Regions from separate parts of the Planococcus sp. FY231025 genome, predicted to be linked through region 2. Evidence: riboswitches for the same ligand, from Rfam matches in the RefSeq annotation. Region 2 holds a riboswitch; each other region holds the start of a gene.
What was found. A riboswitch is a leader RNA that binds a small molecule or an ion and turns the genes downstream of it on or off. The one in region 2 is predicted to bind S-adenosylmethionine.
Positions count from the first base shown of each region.

Region 1: another riboswitch for S-adenosylmethionine. It lies ahead of metK (methionine adenosyltransferase); the one in region 2 lies ahead of ACTL32_RS10500 (5-methyltetrahydropteroyltriglutamate--homocysteine S-methyltransferase).
Region 3: another riboswitch for S-adenosylmethionine. It lies ahead of ACTL32_RS02000 (methionine biosynthesis PLP-dependent protein); the one in region 2 lies ahead of ACTL32_RS10500 (5-methyltetrahydropteroyltriglutamate--homocysteine S-methyltransferase).

Region 1 is NZ_JBQJJG010000005.1:16,158-21,485, reverse strand. Features, by position in the region: gene ACTL32_RS06505 (iron-containing alcohol dehydrogenase) at 1-568, shown strand, start outside; gene metK (methionine adenosyltransferase) at 1,083-2,297, opposite strand; SAM riboswitch class I at 2,492-2,603, opposite strand; gene pckA (phosphoenolpyruvate carboxykinase (ATP)) at 2,842-4,431, shown strand; gene ACTL32_RS06490 (alpha/beta hydrolase family protein) at 4,612-5,328, opposite strand, start outside.
Region 2 is NZ_JBQJJG010000007.1:132,478-137,805, reverse strand. Features, by position in the region: gene ACTL32_RS10510 (short-chain fatty acid transporter) at 1-310, opposite strand, end outside; gene ade (adenine deaminase) at 776-2,503, shown strand; SAM riboswitch class I at 2,763-2,870, shown strand; gene ACTL32_RS10500 (5-methyltetrahydropteroyltriglutamate--homocysteine S-methyltransferase) at 3,118-4,245, shown strand; gene ACTL32_RS10495 (hypothetical protein) at 4,556-4,807, shown strand; gene ACTL32_RS10490 (OsmC family protein) at 5,051-5,328, opposite strand, start outside.
Region 3 is NZ_JBQJJG010000001.1:448,151-453,478, reverse strand. Features, by position in the region: gene ACTL32_RS02025 (LLM class flavin-dependent oxidoreductase) at 1-99, opposite strand, end outside; gene ACTL32_RS02020 (STAS domain-containing protein) at 846-1,616, opposite strand; gene ACTL32_RS02015 (cobalamin B12-binding domain-containing protein) at 1,594-2,247, opposite strand; gene ACTL32_RS02010 (hypothetical protein) at 2,266-2,619, opposite strand; gene ACTL32_RS02005 (antibiotic biosynthesis monooxygenase family protein) at 2,616-2,921, opposite strand; SAM riboswitch class I at 3,253-3,357, shown strand; gene ACTL32_RS02000 (methionine biosynthesis PLP-dependent protein) at 3,433-4,554, shown strand; gene metC (cystathionine beta-lyase) at 4,551-5,328, shown strand, end outside.

The DNA.
Region 1 (5,328 bases), on a different contig from region 2:
ACTGGCCTCGCCTACAGCCACCGGTTTCACGGATGCATTCGCGCTGCAGACGATCCGGATGTTCGAAAAGAACATTTCCGAAGCCGTGCACAACGGCCAAAACGTAAAAGCACGCATGGAAATGCTGCAGGCCAGCACGATGGGCATCACGGCGTTCAGTTTCGCCTTGAACGCCATCCCTGTCCACAACCTGGCCCATGCCTACGGGGCGCTGTTCCGCATACCGCACGGCCTTGCCAATGCCGTGTTCCTGCCGCACGTCCTCGAATTGGTCCAGGACCTGTATCTGCCGAAGATCGAAGCGCTTGCTCAAGCGTTGAACCTGGATACACGTGATAAGACGCCGCAGACTCTGCTGATGGACGTTGTCGCAAAAATCCGTGACCTCCAAGCGGATGTCGGGCTGCCGGACGATTTCGCTTCCTATGACATTCCGGAAGATTCGCTTGAAATGACCATTGCCGCTGTCCAAAGTGATCCGGCCGCCATGAACTTCCCGCTGCCGGCACCGTTGATCGAAGCCATCGCGCACCGTGTGTCGAGCATCAAATCACCGCAGGAAACATAAAAAAGACGGCCAGCATTTCGCTGGCCGTCTTTCAGATTGTTGAGAAACCCTCTTTAGATAAGTTAATAAACGAAATAAACTTCAGACCTCGCTTCGGCCGCTTAGGGCATGGCTTTCGCCATGAGCCGCGAAGGACACCCGTCTCATAGCAAAACCCTTCTGCTCCTGCACCGCTGCGCTAGCTTCGTCGCAAATAAAATGGCCCAAACTGCTTTTGGGCCATTTTATTGCCTAGCCCGTGGACGCGCCGGCGCTGGTTTCACTCTTAAAAAACTTGTCGCTTTTTCCGTTTTAGTAGAGCTATCTGAGATATAAAGCAAAACAGCGGAGACGCCTGCGGGACAGCGAGATAGCCGAGACCCCGCAAGTCGCGTAAGCGACTGAGGAGGCTTGGCGCTCGCCCGCGGCAAGCGAAGCTGTTTTGCGGAATATCGATTAAGAGACAAGTATTTAATTTCTTTTTCAACAATTTAAAAAAGACGGCCAGCATTCCGCTGGCCGTCTTTTCTTGTTATTAAGCTTGGTTCTTGAAGATGCCTGACTGTTCTCTAAGAGCTTCCACTTTGTCAGTGCGCTCCCAAGGAAGGTCGACATCCGTGCGGCCGAAGTGGCCGTAAGCTGCTGTCTGTTTGTAGATCGGGCGGCGAAGATCAAGCATCTTGATGATGCCGGCCGGGCGCAAATCAAAGTTCGCACGGACAAGATCGATCAATTCCTCTTCGCTGACTTTTCCGGTTCCGAACGTATCAAACGCCAATGATACCGGGTGAGCTACGCCGATTGCGTAAGCCAATTGCACTTCACAGCGGTCAGCAAGTCCTGCTGCCACGATGTTCTTCGCTACGTAGCGGGCAGCATAAGCTGCTGAACGGTCAACTTTCGTTGCGTCCTTGCCGGAGAATGCCCCGCCGCCGTGGCGTGCATATCCGCCGTACGTATCAACGATGATCTTGCGTCCTGTAAGTCCCGCATCTCCTTGTGGTCCGCCGATAACAAAACGGCCAGTCGGGTTGATGAAGTATTTTGTTTCTTCGTCCATCAATTCAGCAGGAACCACTTCATTGATGACAAATTCCTTGATGTTGCGCTGGATCTGCTCAAGCGTCACTTCCGGATGGTGCTGAGTCGAGATGACAATCGTATCCACACGAAGCGGCTTGTTGTTCTCATCGTACTCGATCGTCACTTGTGTTTTGCCGTCGGGGCGCAAGTATGGAAGGATTTCTTCTTTGCGCACTTCAGCCAAGCGGCGAGCCAATTTATGTGCCAATGAAATCGGAAGCGGCATCAATTCTTCGGTTTCGTTTGTAGCGAAACCGAACATCAAGCCTTGGTCCCCTGCTCCGATATCGTCCAATTCTTTATCAGTCATTTGCCCTTCACGCGATTCAAGCGCTACGTTGACACCTGCAGCGATATCCGGCGATTGCTCGTCGATTGCTGTCAGGACTGCACTTGTTTCAGAGTCGAAGCCGTATTTAGCGCGTGTATAGCCGATTTCACGGACTGTTTCACGCACGACTTTCGGGATATCTACATAAGTAGTAGTCGTGATTTCGCCTGCCACTAGGACAAGGCCTGTCGTTACAGTTGTTTCGCACGCTACACGTGCATTTGGATCTTCTGTTAGGATGGCATCCAAAATGGCATCTGAGATTTGGTCACAGATTTTATCCGGATGTCCTTCTGTTACTGATTCTGATGTGAATAATCGACGGTTTTTCAAAATGTGTTTCCTCCTTATATCCTGCGAGATTGCTCTCGAAATTGATACGGTACTCGTTTCCCATGTCAAGTCCGTTCCGTGAGGATTGAACTTCAAGCCGTTGTGGCCTTTGTACACGAGGATTAAGGGCAATTTCATAAAAAAATCCCATCCAGCATCTGCATGTGGAAAGGAGAAATCATCATAAGCACCTTTCACTCTTATCGTCCAAGGTTGAGACCTTGCTTCAGGTTTGGCACCTTCTCTGCATGCAGCAGCAGGTTGCCGGGTTTCATAGGGCCTGTCCCCTCCACCAGCTCGGAATAAGAGTATCCGTTCAATGTTCCATCTTACGGAAAGTGCAAAGTGATGTCAACGATTTTAATCGAATAAAAACAGGTTCTTCTATTAATTGAACCTGTTCGCACCCAACATGGGGAAAATATGTTACTTTTTCGTGTCAACAGGGTATTAGTATAGACTAATGACCATAATGTGTTATACTAATTTACGAAATATACAACCTCCCCATCTTTATGGGAATAACCGAAAAGGAAGGTACATATAAATGAATCCAGTGAACTTCGCAAACAACTTAAAGGATCTTTTAAATGGCCAAAACGTCCGTGTCCAATTATCCGTCCCACAATTAATCGAGGCGGCAACATCCCGCGGAGAAGCTGTATTGACTAAAGACGGAGCGGTGAAAGCCGAGACCGGGAAATACACCGGCCGTTCGCCTAAAGATAAGTATATAGTAGAAGAGCCGATTTCTAAAGACAAAATCGACTGGGGTTCAGTAAACCGCCCGATTTCTTCTGAAGTCTTCGAAAACCTTTACGCTAAAGTGATCGACCATATGAAGCAAAAAGATGAACTATACGTATTCAAAGGCTATGCAGGGGCTGACCCTGAATCCCGTTTGGGCATCCAGACGATCAACGAATACGCTTGGCATAACCTTTTCGCCCACCAGTTGTTCATTCGTCCGACCAAAGAGGAATTGGCGAGCCACGAATCGCAATTCACGGTCGTATACGCTCCGACGTTCCATGCAGACCCTACTGTGGACGGTACTGACTCAGAAACTTTCATCATCGTTTCGATGGAGAAAAAGATCATTTTGATTGGCGGAACAGAGTATGCTGGCGAAATGAAAAAATCCATCTTCTCGATCATGAACTACCTGCTTCCTGAACAAGGCATCCTTCCTATGCACTGTTCAGCAAACGTTGGCGAAGAAGGCGATGTCGCATTGTTCTTCGGCTTGTCCGGAACAGGGAAAACGACTCTTTCCGCAGATGAAGACCGCAAGCTGATCGGCGACGATGAGCACGGCTGGTCGGATAACGGCGTCTTCAATATCGAAGGCGGCTGCTATGCAAAAACCATCAACCTGACGCGCGAAAACGAACCGCAAATCTATGATGCCATCACATTCGGCGCTGTACTTGAAAACGTGGTAGTGAATGAAGAAACGCGCATGCCGGATTATGCAGATGGTTCATTGACAGAAAACACGCGTGCAGCTTACCCGATCCATGCAATCAAGAATATCGTCTACCCTTCTGTTGCAGGACATCCGAAAACGATCGTCTTCCTGACAGCTGATGCATTCGGCGTATTGCCTCCAATCAGCAAATTGACAAAAGAACAGGCAATGTACCACTTCCTGAGCGGCTACACTTCAAAGCTTGCCGGAACTGAGCGCGGCGTCACTTCACCTGAAGCGACTTTCTCGACATGCTTCGGATCGCCTTTCCTTCCATTACATGCTACAGTTTATGCTGAAATGCTGGGAGACAAAATCGATGAGCACGGCGCGGATGTCTTCCTTGTCAACACAGGCTGGACGGGCGGCGAGTACGGCGTCGGAAGCCGCATGAAGCTGTCTTACACGCGCACAATGGTTCGTGCAGCGATCAAAGGCGAACTCCACAACATCGAAACTGAACAGGAAGCTGTCTTCGGCCTTCAAATGCCGAAAGAAGTACCTGGTGTGCCGACTGAAGTCTTGAACCCGCGCAATGCATGGGCTGACAAAGCAGCATACGACCAAAAAGCGAAAGAGCTTGCAGAGAAATTCCAGGAAAACTTCAAGAAATTCGGTACTGTCTCCACTGACATCAGTGTCCAAGGCGGACCGGTCCAGAAATAATACCAAAAAAGCTATCCTCCGGGATAGCTTTTTTTATTGGTGCCAACTCAGACAAATCGCTGTCGTTGCTCGATTCTTTAAGATTTTATCAATCCTTTTCCATCTTTTTATCACTGATAAACCATGCTCCTGCATCGCTTCGCTAGCTTCGTCGCAAAGACTTGACCTCGCAAGCTTCGGTCAATGTCTTTCCTGCCTTCTCATCCACTCCGCCAATGCGCGCGCTGTCTTGCGGTTTGCCGCAGGCGGGAAGAAATGCGTATACTCCGGAAAATACCAGGTCTCGTGTGGCTGTCCGTTCATCTTCAAAGCCTCTTCAAGCAGATAGGCTTGCCCTGGTGAGACATTCTCGTCCTTCAAGCCATGGATGATCAGAAACGGCGCATCCGTTTCATTAAGCCGCAGCAAGGGGTTCCGCTCCTCGTATGCGGAAAGTGCCGTATTCGGCGTGCCGTCATACAGGCGCTTCATCATCCGCCGCATATCCGGCCGCTCTTTATACGTCAGCACGGTATCTGTCACCCCTGCCCACGTAACCACAGAGGTGATGTCATCCCGCAGGACGGCTGTCCATAAGGCCATGATGCCGCCCCGCGAGAAAGCCAGCACATGGATGCTTCCTTTGCAGAATTGTTTCAGCACATCGACGCCGTAAACTGCGTCCCATCTGTCCGCACCGGCAAATTCATCCCGCCCTTCCCCGCCGCGGTTGCCGCGGTAATACGGCGCGAAGATGATAAATCCTTGCGATGCAAACTGGGCGATACGGGCCGGGCGGACCATGCCAATCGATTGGATGCCGCCGCGCAGATACAGGATGCCGCTGTAGTTTCCCTGCTTTTTCGGTTCCGCCAACAAGCCCTTCACTTTCAAGCCGTCTGACCAATAGACGATTTC
Region 2 (5,328 bases):
ACACCAATGTGACCCAAATGATTGCGCTACCCGGCGACTTCGCAAAGCTCGCAAGCTTGCCCAGCCCCTTTTTGAAAATCGGGCTGCTCGCCAGAACGAATCCAGTGACCAAAACGAGCACCATCTGCATCGAGAACGCGAGCAGCGCCCAGAATCCTTCACCCCAGAACGCCACCATTTCGACCGGCGAGGAATCGGTCAACCCGAGCCCCAATCCGAAAACCACCAGCGTCAAGATGATGACGAATAAAAACGGATCCGGCAAATAGCGCTCCATTAAATTATTCGAAAAACGTATAATTCCTTTCATTTTCCTACTCCCCTTTGTCTAAGTATTCACACCATTTCTAATGCTACCTTATTTTTGCAGGAGAATGTACTAAAATTGAAAAAATTTGAATATTATCGGGGAATTATTTATTTGGTCCCTATTCACATAGTTAAGAAACGAAGAAGCAACTCTTATATGCCGCAGCGACGCTTTGGACAAGGCTCCCACAACAAGCCGAGAAGCCCACTCGTCTTATTGCTCCGCCCAGTCCTAAGGCGCGCCGGTGCTGTGAGATTTTTATTGTGGAACAAGCCCCTCGAGGCCAGCTGAGTTGGTTAATTGATGAAAAGCTCTTGTGGATTCTAGATTCATTCTCCTCTTTTTCCGCTAGAGCTTATCCGCCAATTCATGTAGAATGAGTCAAAGCTTGCTTGCTATCTGAGAACAGGTAGACATACATTTTTATTCGACCGAATCGAAACAACTAAAGGAGACTGGACAACCGTGAAGAAAGTTCAATTGAAAAACCGAATCGATGCCGCCAACAAGCAAAAGAAAGCGGACCTGGTCATTCGCAATGCCTCCATCGTCAACGTCTTCACAAAGAGCCTGACTTCGGGCGATGTGGCAATCAGCGACGGCATGATTGTCGGGATTGGCGAATATGAGGGCATCGAGGAAATAGATGCCACGGGCAAATTCATTGCGCCAGGGTTGATCGATGCCCATGTCCACATCGAGTCGTCCATGGTGACGCCGCAGCAGTTTTCACAGGTCGTCCTGCCGCACGGCGTCACGACTGTCATCACTGATCCTCATGAAATCGCCAATGTCAGCGGGACGGATGGACTGGAATTCATGCTGACGGATTCAGAACCGGCTCTGCTCGACATCAAACTGATGCTGCCTTCCTGTGTACCGGCCACGCCATTTGAGAATGCCGGAGCCGAGCTGTCCGCTGAAGACCTGGCGCCTTTCCTTTACCGCGACCGGGTGCTTGGACTTGCTGAAGTGATGGATTTCCCGGCCGTTCTGCGCGGAGATGACGCGATGCTCGATAAGCTCTTGCTGAACCAACAGATTGACGGGCATGCAGCCGGGCTTACGGAAAATGACATCAATGTCTATGGCACCGCCGGCATCATGACCGATCATGAATGCGTATCAAAAGAAGAGATGGTTGCGCGACTGGAGCGCGGGCTCTACGTCATGCTGCGCGAGGGATCGGTTGCGAAAAACCTCCATGCCCTGCTCGAAGGGGTGACAGAACAAAATGCCCAGCGCTGCCTGTTCTGTACGGACGACAAGCACCTGGACGACCTGATTGAAGAAGGCAGCGTCGATTACAATGTCCGGACTGCTATCAAACAGGGCATCCAGCCGATCACCGCCATTTCCATGGCCAGCTTCAATGCGGCGCAGTGCTTCGGGCTGCGCCAAAAAGGGGCCATCGCGCCGGGATATGATGCGGATTTCCTGCTTCTCGATAACTTGGAGGAGTTGGATATTGCGGAAGTTTATCGAGCGGGCGTGCTTGTGGCGCAGAACGGGCGTTATGTAGGACCGGTTTCAGAGAAGAGTGCGACGGAATCGGTTCAGGATACCGTGCACATTGCCGAGCTGTCCGGAGACAGTTTCCGTATACCGATGGGGCAAAGCTCCACCGCCCATATCATTGGCATCAATCCGAACAACCTCATCACGGATCACCTGATCGGAGAAGTGCCTGTCGCCGACGGCTCCTTCACATCGGATCCCTCCCAGGATTTATTGAAGATCGCCGTCGTTGAGCGCCACCGGGCGACCGGCAACATCGGCCTCGGCATCGTCAAAGGGCTCGGCCTCCAAAACGGGGCCATTGCGACAACCGTGGCGCATGACTCGCACAACATTATTGCGGTCGGGACGAACGACCGAGACATCAAAGCAGCCGTCGAGGCCGTTCACGAACTGCAAGGCGGACTGGTGGTTGTCCAAGGGGACAAAGTGCTGGCCAGCCTCCCTCTTGCCATTGCGGGATTGATGTCCGAAGAGCCGTTCGCTGCTGTTTACGACCAGCTCAAGGCACTCGATGAGAGCCTCCTGCAGATCGGTGCGCCGACTCAGTTCAATGCCTTTTTGACCCTTTCGTTTTTATCTTTGCCGGTCATCCCCCATCTGAAATTGACCGATTGCGGGCTGTTCGATGTGGCGAGCTTCCGGCATATCGAAGTCGCCGTTGAAGCGGAATAAAAGAAACGGTGATCCGCCGGTGTTTTTCTATACGACGGCAAGTCTTGCCAAGACTAATTTAAGATTAAATTAAATGTATGGCAGGAATCTTTTAGAATGTATTGTTTATGGCCTATTTCAATCAGAAAACGCCCCTGATGCTGGAAGGCTTTTTTATCGCAGCTGAAATTTATCACGCAATTCCCACTTTTGCCTTGCTTTTGTTTGGAAACTGTTCTAAGGTTAAAAACATCTCATCACATACAATTTAATAATTTGATTCTTATCAAGAGAGACGGAGGGACTTGGCCCTGTGATGTCTCAGCAACCGTCCTGCTAAAGGAAACGGTGCTAATTCCAGTAGGCGCCCTAGCCTAGAAGATAAGAAGAATGCATTTCCATACAATGGAGCTTTCTTCTTTTTTGAAGAAAGCTCCATTTTTTATTTGAAAGGATGAGGATCGTGCTGAAGCAATGCCTGAAAACCCAGTTAATGCAGTTGGGTAACCCAGTTATAAACGGAAGATTTAGAGCAGGCACTTAAGTGAGCCACGTTCAAAAGCAAGATCGGTACCGCAACCTGGAAAATGAAAGCTTGTTCGACAAAAACTAAAAACAGAAAGCAGGAATTTCACATGACAAACTCAACCATCCAGACAGCTAAAGCAGTGGCAAAAGCACCCTTTAAAGCAGATCACGTAGGAAGCTTGCTCCGTCCGGAAAGCATCCACCAGGCAAGAAAGGATTTCAAAGAAGGCATTATCACGGCGGAGCAGCTGCGCGAAGTGGAAACAACCGAAATCAAACGCATTGTCGACAAGCAAATCGAAGTCGGCCTGAAAGCCGTCACGGACGGTGAATTCCGCCGGACTTTCTGGCATACCGATTTCATGGCCCATATCAACGGCTTTGAAGGATACGCTCCGGAAAAAGGCTATCAATTCAAAAACGTCGAGACGGAAGCCTATGACGTCCGCAATATCGGCAAAATCTCTTTTGACAAAAACCATCCCTTCGTCCAGGATTTCATCGAATTCAAGGAAATTGTCGGCGGCCGCGCCATTCCGAAGCTGACGATTCCGAGCCCGAACCAATTTTTCAATCAGGGCATCCGCGACGAAAGCATTTATCCGGATCTTGAAGATTATGCAAAAGACGTCATCCAGGCTTACCGCGATGCCTTCAAAACCTTCTACGATGCAGGAGCGCGCTATATCCAAATCGACGATGTCTATATTGCCGGCCTCTCATCACCCGATATCCCGTTCAACGACGGGCAGTATGACCGCAAATACTTGATTGACCTGGCACTGCGTGTCACAAACGCCGTTCTTGAAGACAAGCCGGAAGATCTTGCGGTAACGACCCACTTGTGCCGCGGAAATTACCAGTCCGATTGGGCATTTGAAGGCAGTTACGCGCTGATCGCCCCGACGCTTTTCGCCAAAGAAAAAGTCGATGGCTTCTTCCTGGAATACGACGACGAACGTTCCGGCAGCTTCCAGCCGCTCAAACACATTCCAGCTGGTGGTCCAAAAGTTGTGCTCGGCGTCTTCACTTCAAAGAACGGTGAGCTTGAAGACAAAGAATCCATCAAAGCGCGCGTTGCAGAAGCTGCTCAATATGTGCCAATCGAACAGCTCTGCATCAGCCCACAATGCGGTTTTGCGTCAACACACCATGGCAATAAACTCACAGAACAGCAGCAATGGGATAAATTGCGCTATATTGTTGAGGTATCGGAAGAGATTTTCGGCAGATAAATTGAAAAAAGGCATATCAAAAACCAGTAAGGGAACGACGCTAGCAATGGCCGCTGCCCTTACTGGTTATTTATGTACTGCAAAAACCGCTTTTTCATGACATATCTTTTAAGCAGCTTGTTAGAAAAGAATATCTATTTCTTTTGATTAATAGTTGATTAACGCCTGAAACGGAATTGATTTAAATCCATATGCTTTCGGGTAAACAGAAATCAGAACCTAATTAAAAAGGGACAACGCTATGAAAAAAACAGCCAGTGTTGCGGAAGCTACAGTTAAGAAACGAAAATAAGCCTAAGGAGGAAGAAAAATGCAACAGAAACTAACAGTAATTAATGATATTATGTTTTTCGCTTTTAGATATGCACTGGGCAAAAGTTCAGATGCATCTATACTTGTAATTGAAACAATCAAAGAGAATATCAACCATATCGAAGATTTTGATCTAAGAAAATATGTCCGTGAAATATATGAGTGCAGAAATTCTGGCCTGATTACAGAGGAAGCGGCTTGGCTGGATTTTGTAGATTATCTGCAAGAAGAATTAAGGAGTAGAGAGTAATAAAAGAGCGCTCCAATCAAGCTTCAAAGACAACCGATTTGGACAGATTCCATTTCTGTTCCCAAGTATTTTTGAAACTTCAGCGGTGAGGAAACCTGCCAAATACTCTCCGTGTGCGGCACATTTAAGAGCCTTCTTGCAAAGACTTAAAAATGCATGAAGAATCCCTTCCATCTCTGGGTTCGGCTGATTCTTCATGCAATAATTTCATATAACTAGGTTGGTGTCAGATTCAGGCGCTTTTCACGGTTCCACTGTTTCGACCGGCGCATCATTCAACACATAATGGTAGGTCAATGTGGAATTCAAGGAATGCGTGACCGAACAATAAGTATCCCTGGACAGTTTAATCGCCCTGACAACTTTATCTGCCGGAAGATCCCCTTTCAGATGATAAGTGATGAAGATGTCCGTGAACCGTTTCGGATGCTCCGTCGCGCGCCTTCCTTCGATATCAATGAAAAATTCCTCCACGTCCAAGCGCATCTTGCTCAGGATCATCACAATGTCCATTCCCGTGC
Region 3 (5,328 bases), on a different contig from region 2:
AGCGCTGTTCTTGAACGCCTGCCCCGGGCCGCTTCCTGCATTGATCGGTGCCAAGTCCAGCACCGACAGCGGGACATTGTTGAATTTTTTCGATTCCAAATAAATCACTCCTCATATTTACCATTGTAGCGATTTCTTCCACGCCCTTCACTTTTCCGGCTCACGGCATAGAAAAACCGGCTCTTTTCAGAGCCGGCTCAGACTGTAGAAAAAGTCTAATTTGATTGAACAGAGATGTATAAGCCCGACCGGGCTGGCCACTTCGCTTTCCGTGGGCTCGGCTTCAGTCTCCTCGTCACTGAAAAACCATGCTCCTGCATCGCTGCGCTAGCTTCGTCGCAAAGACTTGGCAGGCCAAGTCTTTCCTGCGGGGCCTTCAGCTCGAGTCGCTTCGCTGCTCCCACAGGAGTCTCCGTGGCCAGCCCGGTCGGGAGCGTCACCTGTATCAAAAAAAGGATTAAGACGCTTATTCTGCTTTGTGTATCTAGTTACAAGCCGCTGACTTTAGGATCCGCAACGGAAGGCGGCAAGGGCAAACATTGTGCTCCTGCAGTGCTTCGCACTTCGTCGCAAAGCCAATGACCGAACTCTCTTCGGTCATTGGCTTTCCTGCGGGATAGCGAAGTGCCGAAATCCACTCGGACGCCAGTCAATGCTTGACCGAAGCTTGCGAGGGCAAGCATTTGCGACGAGCTTGCGCAGGAGCACAGGTTCTTAGTTAGTTCGGCGCGAGCCCGCGGAAAGCGTCCGCCTGAAGTGGCGGATCCGGGATAGCTTCTCCTAAATGACTCTCATTCTTGAAGAGGAATAAATATTCTTTTGTATACAAGCTGAATCGGCTCTTTTCAGAGCCGGCTTCCGCTTTTTTCGTTGAGCACTTCGAGGAGTGTCGAGGCGAAGCGCATCACGGTATTGGATTCAAGGTCATGCAGCCGTTTGGCATGCGCCGGTTTGATTCCGGTCACAATGCACTCGACGCCCATGACCTTCAGCGATTGCATCAAGCCGTTCCAGAGCTTCAGCCCTTCTTCTTCGATCTGGTCCACCGCGGTAAAGTCGATGATGGCCGTTTCGACGTGCGAGTCGTGGATGTTTTTCAGGACATTGTCGCCGACCGCTTCCATTTTCACTGCCGTCAAGTCGCCGAAAAGCGGGATGAGCATCTGGTCGAGGTCCAGACGGATGCTCGGTGCAGAAAGCATTCGGACTCGCTGGAGCAGCTGCATGGAAAGCTCCTTTTCCTGAAACAGATCATAGTCGGTCTCGCGCAGCCGTTCCTGCAGGCGCCGCAATTGCTGCGAGATGCGCTCGATATTGTCCTCTTTGGAGATAACAACAACCGTCCAGCTTTCGTCGCTTTGCCATTTTCCATGAAGGTCGGCCAATAGGAGACCGCCGCTTGCAGAGACCACATTCATTTCAAACCGTACCGGACCTGTTTCCGGCATCAGCAATTTCTCCACTTTCTTCAAGCTGCCTTCATCAATCAAGTCCTTGAATGAAGCCGTTGGCCCGAAAAATTTTTCCGCTTCTTGAGAGATCCCCAACACTTTCAGTTCCTTCGATAATTTGAATGCCGGGAGCGGCAAGCCTTCAAACTGATATTCCGTATCCATCTTGCAGTTCCTCTCCCATCGTCAGCCATCGCTCTAATTGTTCAAGATCCTCCAAGACGATCGCGCCTTCATTGCGGAGCGCCTCCGGATTCGCTTTTGAAACTGCCCGTCCTCCCAAAAAGACAATCGGCTTCGGATCCAGTTCCAGAAATTCTTTGATATAGGTCTTGATCAACGGCAGGCGGTAGACTAGCGCCGCTGAAAGCGCTATTGCATCGGGCTCCCAGCGTTTTGCGGCATCCAACGCATGGTCAAGCGGCAAGTTCGGGCCAAGGTATTTCACCGACCAGCCGTTCTCACGGAACCGGCTCGATACCATTTTCAATCCGATGTAATGGTCTTCGCCTTCCGGGCCAAGGACCATCACTTTGCGTTCCGTGCCATCCCCCTGCTGTTTCCGGTTTTCGACAGCGGAAACAACAAAATCACAGACGGCAGTGGCCAAGTGTTCATCCGCTACCCCGATCTCATTGTTTTCCCACAATTCGCCGATATGGTACATTGCCGGCGTCAGCAATCGCGCAAAAAGTTCGTGCTGCGTATACTCCTCCAGAAATCTGCGAACTTGCACAAGGGCTTCCGCATCATTTCCATCCAGGAACAATTCCGCGAGTTGTATCGGTTGAATCATTCTTCAACCTCCTTCAAGTCATCTTTCCGACAACATTTTATTCGCTTGCTTCAGGCACGAAAGCATGAATTCCTCTTCTGCCTTTTCTGCCTTTCCGGGCAGTATATCCATCAGGCGTTCAAAATTATCGATGATCAATCCGGTCTCGACATTGCGGCTGTTCAACACGCCTTCCAGCCAAACGCTGTAATCGAGAAAGATTTTAGAGTCCTGCAGCTCATACGCCGTCTCCAAATGGTCCAAGTGATGCCGGTTGTCTTCCTCCGTACGCAGGAATCCGCGTTCCCCGAACCGGTCCCATAACGAGGGATAAGCTTCATAAATGCTGGTCGCCGTTGCCGAAGCAATGCGGCCTTTGGTTTCTGTGTTCATTCAGCAACCACCTCGTACTGCCGCACTTTCGGTACAATGCCTGCAAGCTGCTGGTCCGGGTAATGCTTTTCCAGTTCATGGATTTCCTTGAACTCATTGCTCTTGACCCATTTCATATAGGCTTCTTTTGAATGCCATTCCAGGTGTACCGTCAGCTCATTCGGCTTTTTGGTATTTTGGATCAAACGGAATGAATGGAAACCATCCGCTTTGTCGACACGCCGCGAGCGGTTTTTATAGATGGCGATCAAGTCGTCCGTCTTTTCTTCCGGCACCGTTACAGTGGAAGTTACAATATACATCAAAAAGCCCCTTTTCGCTAAATTCTAGTGTTTATTATAACCTTTCGATTTTCGAATTAAAAGCGTTGTCCTTTGCGCCGTAAGATTTCAATACTACTTGGATACAGAAGGAGCGCTTGTCTTTTTTAAAGCCGGCAACCCTCATCAGCGAAAATCCGCCGGCAGGGGCACCGGTTTATCCTATACCCGCTTGAACGCGTAAGGAATCCTCCTGCCGCCAGCAAACGCCCTTATTGAGTGAAAATTAATAAAAATCCGGTTTCCCCCTTGTCTTTTCCATCCAATTGGATTAAAGTAATCTGTATTATATAAATTCAATTGCATATTTTATTTCTTATCTAGAGAGACGGAGGGATTTGGCCCTGTGAAGTCTCAGCAACCAGCCTGCAAAGGCCAAGGTGCTAATTCCAATAGGCGCATGCCTAGAAGATGAGAAGAACGTGTTCCTATACAGGGGCTTTCTTCTTTTTCTGAAGAAAGCCCCTGTTTTTTTTTTGAAAGGATGAGCGAAATGGCAAAGAGAAGTTTAGAAACCCGATTGGTTCAATTAGGCACCCGCAGCGATGAAAAAACCGGCGCAGTCAGCACTCCGATTTACTTATCGACTGCATACGAACATGAAGGCCTCGGTAAATCCACCGGCTACGACTATACCCGCACGAAAAACCCGACGCGTACGGTTCTCGAAGAAGGCTTTGCGGCGCTGGAAGGCGCAGATGCCGGGTATGCCTGCAGTTCCGGCATGGCTGCCATCCAATTGGTGCTGTCCCTGTTCCGCCCGGGAGATGAACTGGTGGTGCCTGAGGACATTTACGGCGGCACCTACCGCCTGTTGAACCATTACTCAGATGTCTTCGGCATCCACACGCACTATTCGGACTTCAACGATGGCGAAAAGACGGAAGCATTGATCAATGAAAACACCCGCGCCTTCTTCATCGAAACGCCGACCAATCCCTTGATGCAGGAAATCGACCTGGAGCGCTATGCCGCTTTGGCTAAAAAATACAATTTGCTGCTGATTGCCGACAACACATTCCTAACGCCTTATCTTCAACAGCCGATTTCACTCGGTGCAGATATTGTTGTGCACAGCGCCACGAAATATATCGGCGGCCATAACGATGTACTCGCCGGACTGGTTGCCGCGAAAGGAGATGCGCTGTGCGAACGGTTAGCCGTCCTTCACAATTCGGCAGGCGCAGTGCTGTCGCCGTTTGATTCATGGCTGTTGATCCGCGGGTTGAAGACATTGCCGCTCCGCATGAAACAACACGAAAAGAACGCCAAGGAAATGGCGGAATTCCTGCAATCCCATCCGGCCGTATCGGACGTTCTATATCCCGGGAAAGGAGGCATGCTGTCATTCCGGCTGAATCAAGCGGAATGGGTCGCCTCGTTCCTCGAAAGCCTGGAATTGATCACGTTCGCCGAAAGCCTGGGCGGCGTTGAAAGTTTCATCACCTACCCGGCTACCCAGACACACGCTGAAATCCCTTATGAAGAGCGGACAAGCCGCGGCATCTGCGACAGGCTGCTCCGGTTCTCAGTAGGCATCGAAGAAGCTGAAGACCTGGCGGCGGACCTCGCCGAAGCATTGAAAACATTCGACAAGGAGGGCGTACGCCTATGACGACAAACCGTCTGGAAACCCAATTGATCCACGCAGCGGGCACCGATGAGAAAACAGGCGCAGTGAATGTCCCGATTTTCTTATCATCGACATACCACCAAGCGGATTTTGAAGAGTTCGGTCTGTTCGATTACAGCCGCTCCGGCAACCCGACACGCCAAAAGCTTGAAGAAACCATTGCCAAACTGGAGAACGGCACACGCGGTTTTGCGTTCGCTTCCGGCATGGCCGCCATCTCTTCGGCATTCATGCTATTGTCTGCCGGGGACCACGTCCTCGTTTCTGAAGATGTCTACGGCGGGACTTTCCGCTTTGTCACCGAGGTGCTGCCGCGGTTCGGAATCAGCTATTCGTTTGTCGACATGACCGACTTGAGTGAAATGGCCGCCGCTTTCCAGGAGAACAGCAAAGTGGTCTATATCGAAACGCCATCTAACCCGGTGATGAAAATCACCGATATTGAAATTGCCGCAAAACTGGCCAAAGCGAATGATTGTCTGACGTTCGTCGACAACACGTTCATGACGCCGCTTTATCAGAACCCTTTGGATCTGGGCGCAGACCTTGTGCTCCACAGTGCAACGAAATTCCTGTCCGGGCACAGCGATATCATTGCCGGGCTTGCTGTCACCAAAGATCCGGAACTCGGCAGCCGCCTCGGATTTATCCAAAATACGTTCGGATCGGTGCTAGGCGCACAGGATTCCTATACATTGATCCAAGGCATCAAAACTCTGGGCTCAAGGCTGAAACAGTCATCGGCTTCCGCCCGCA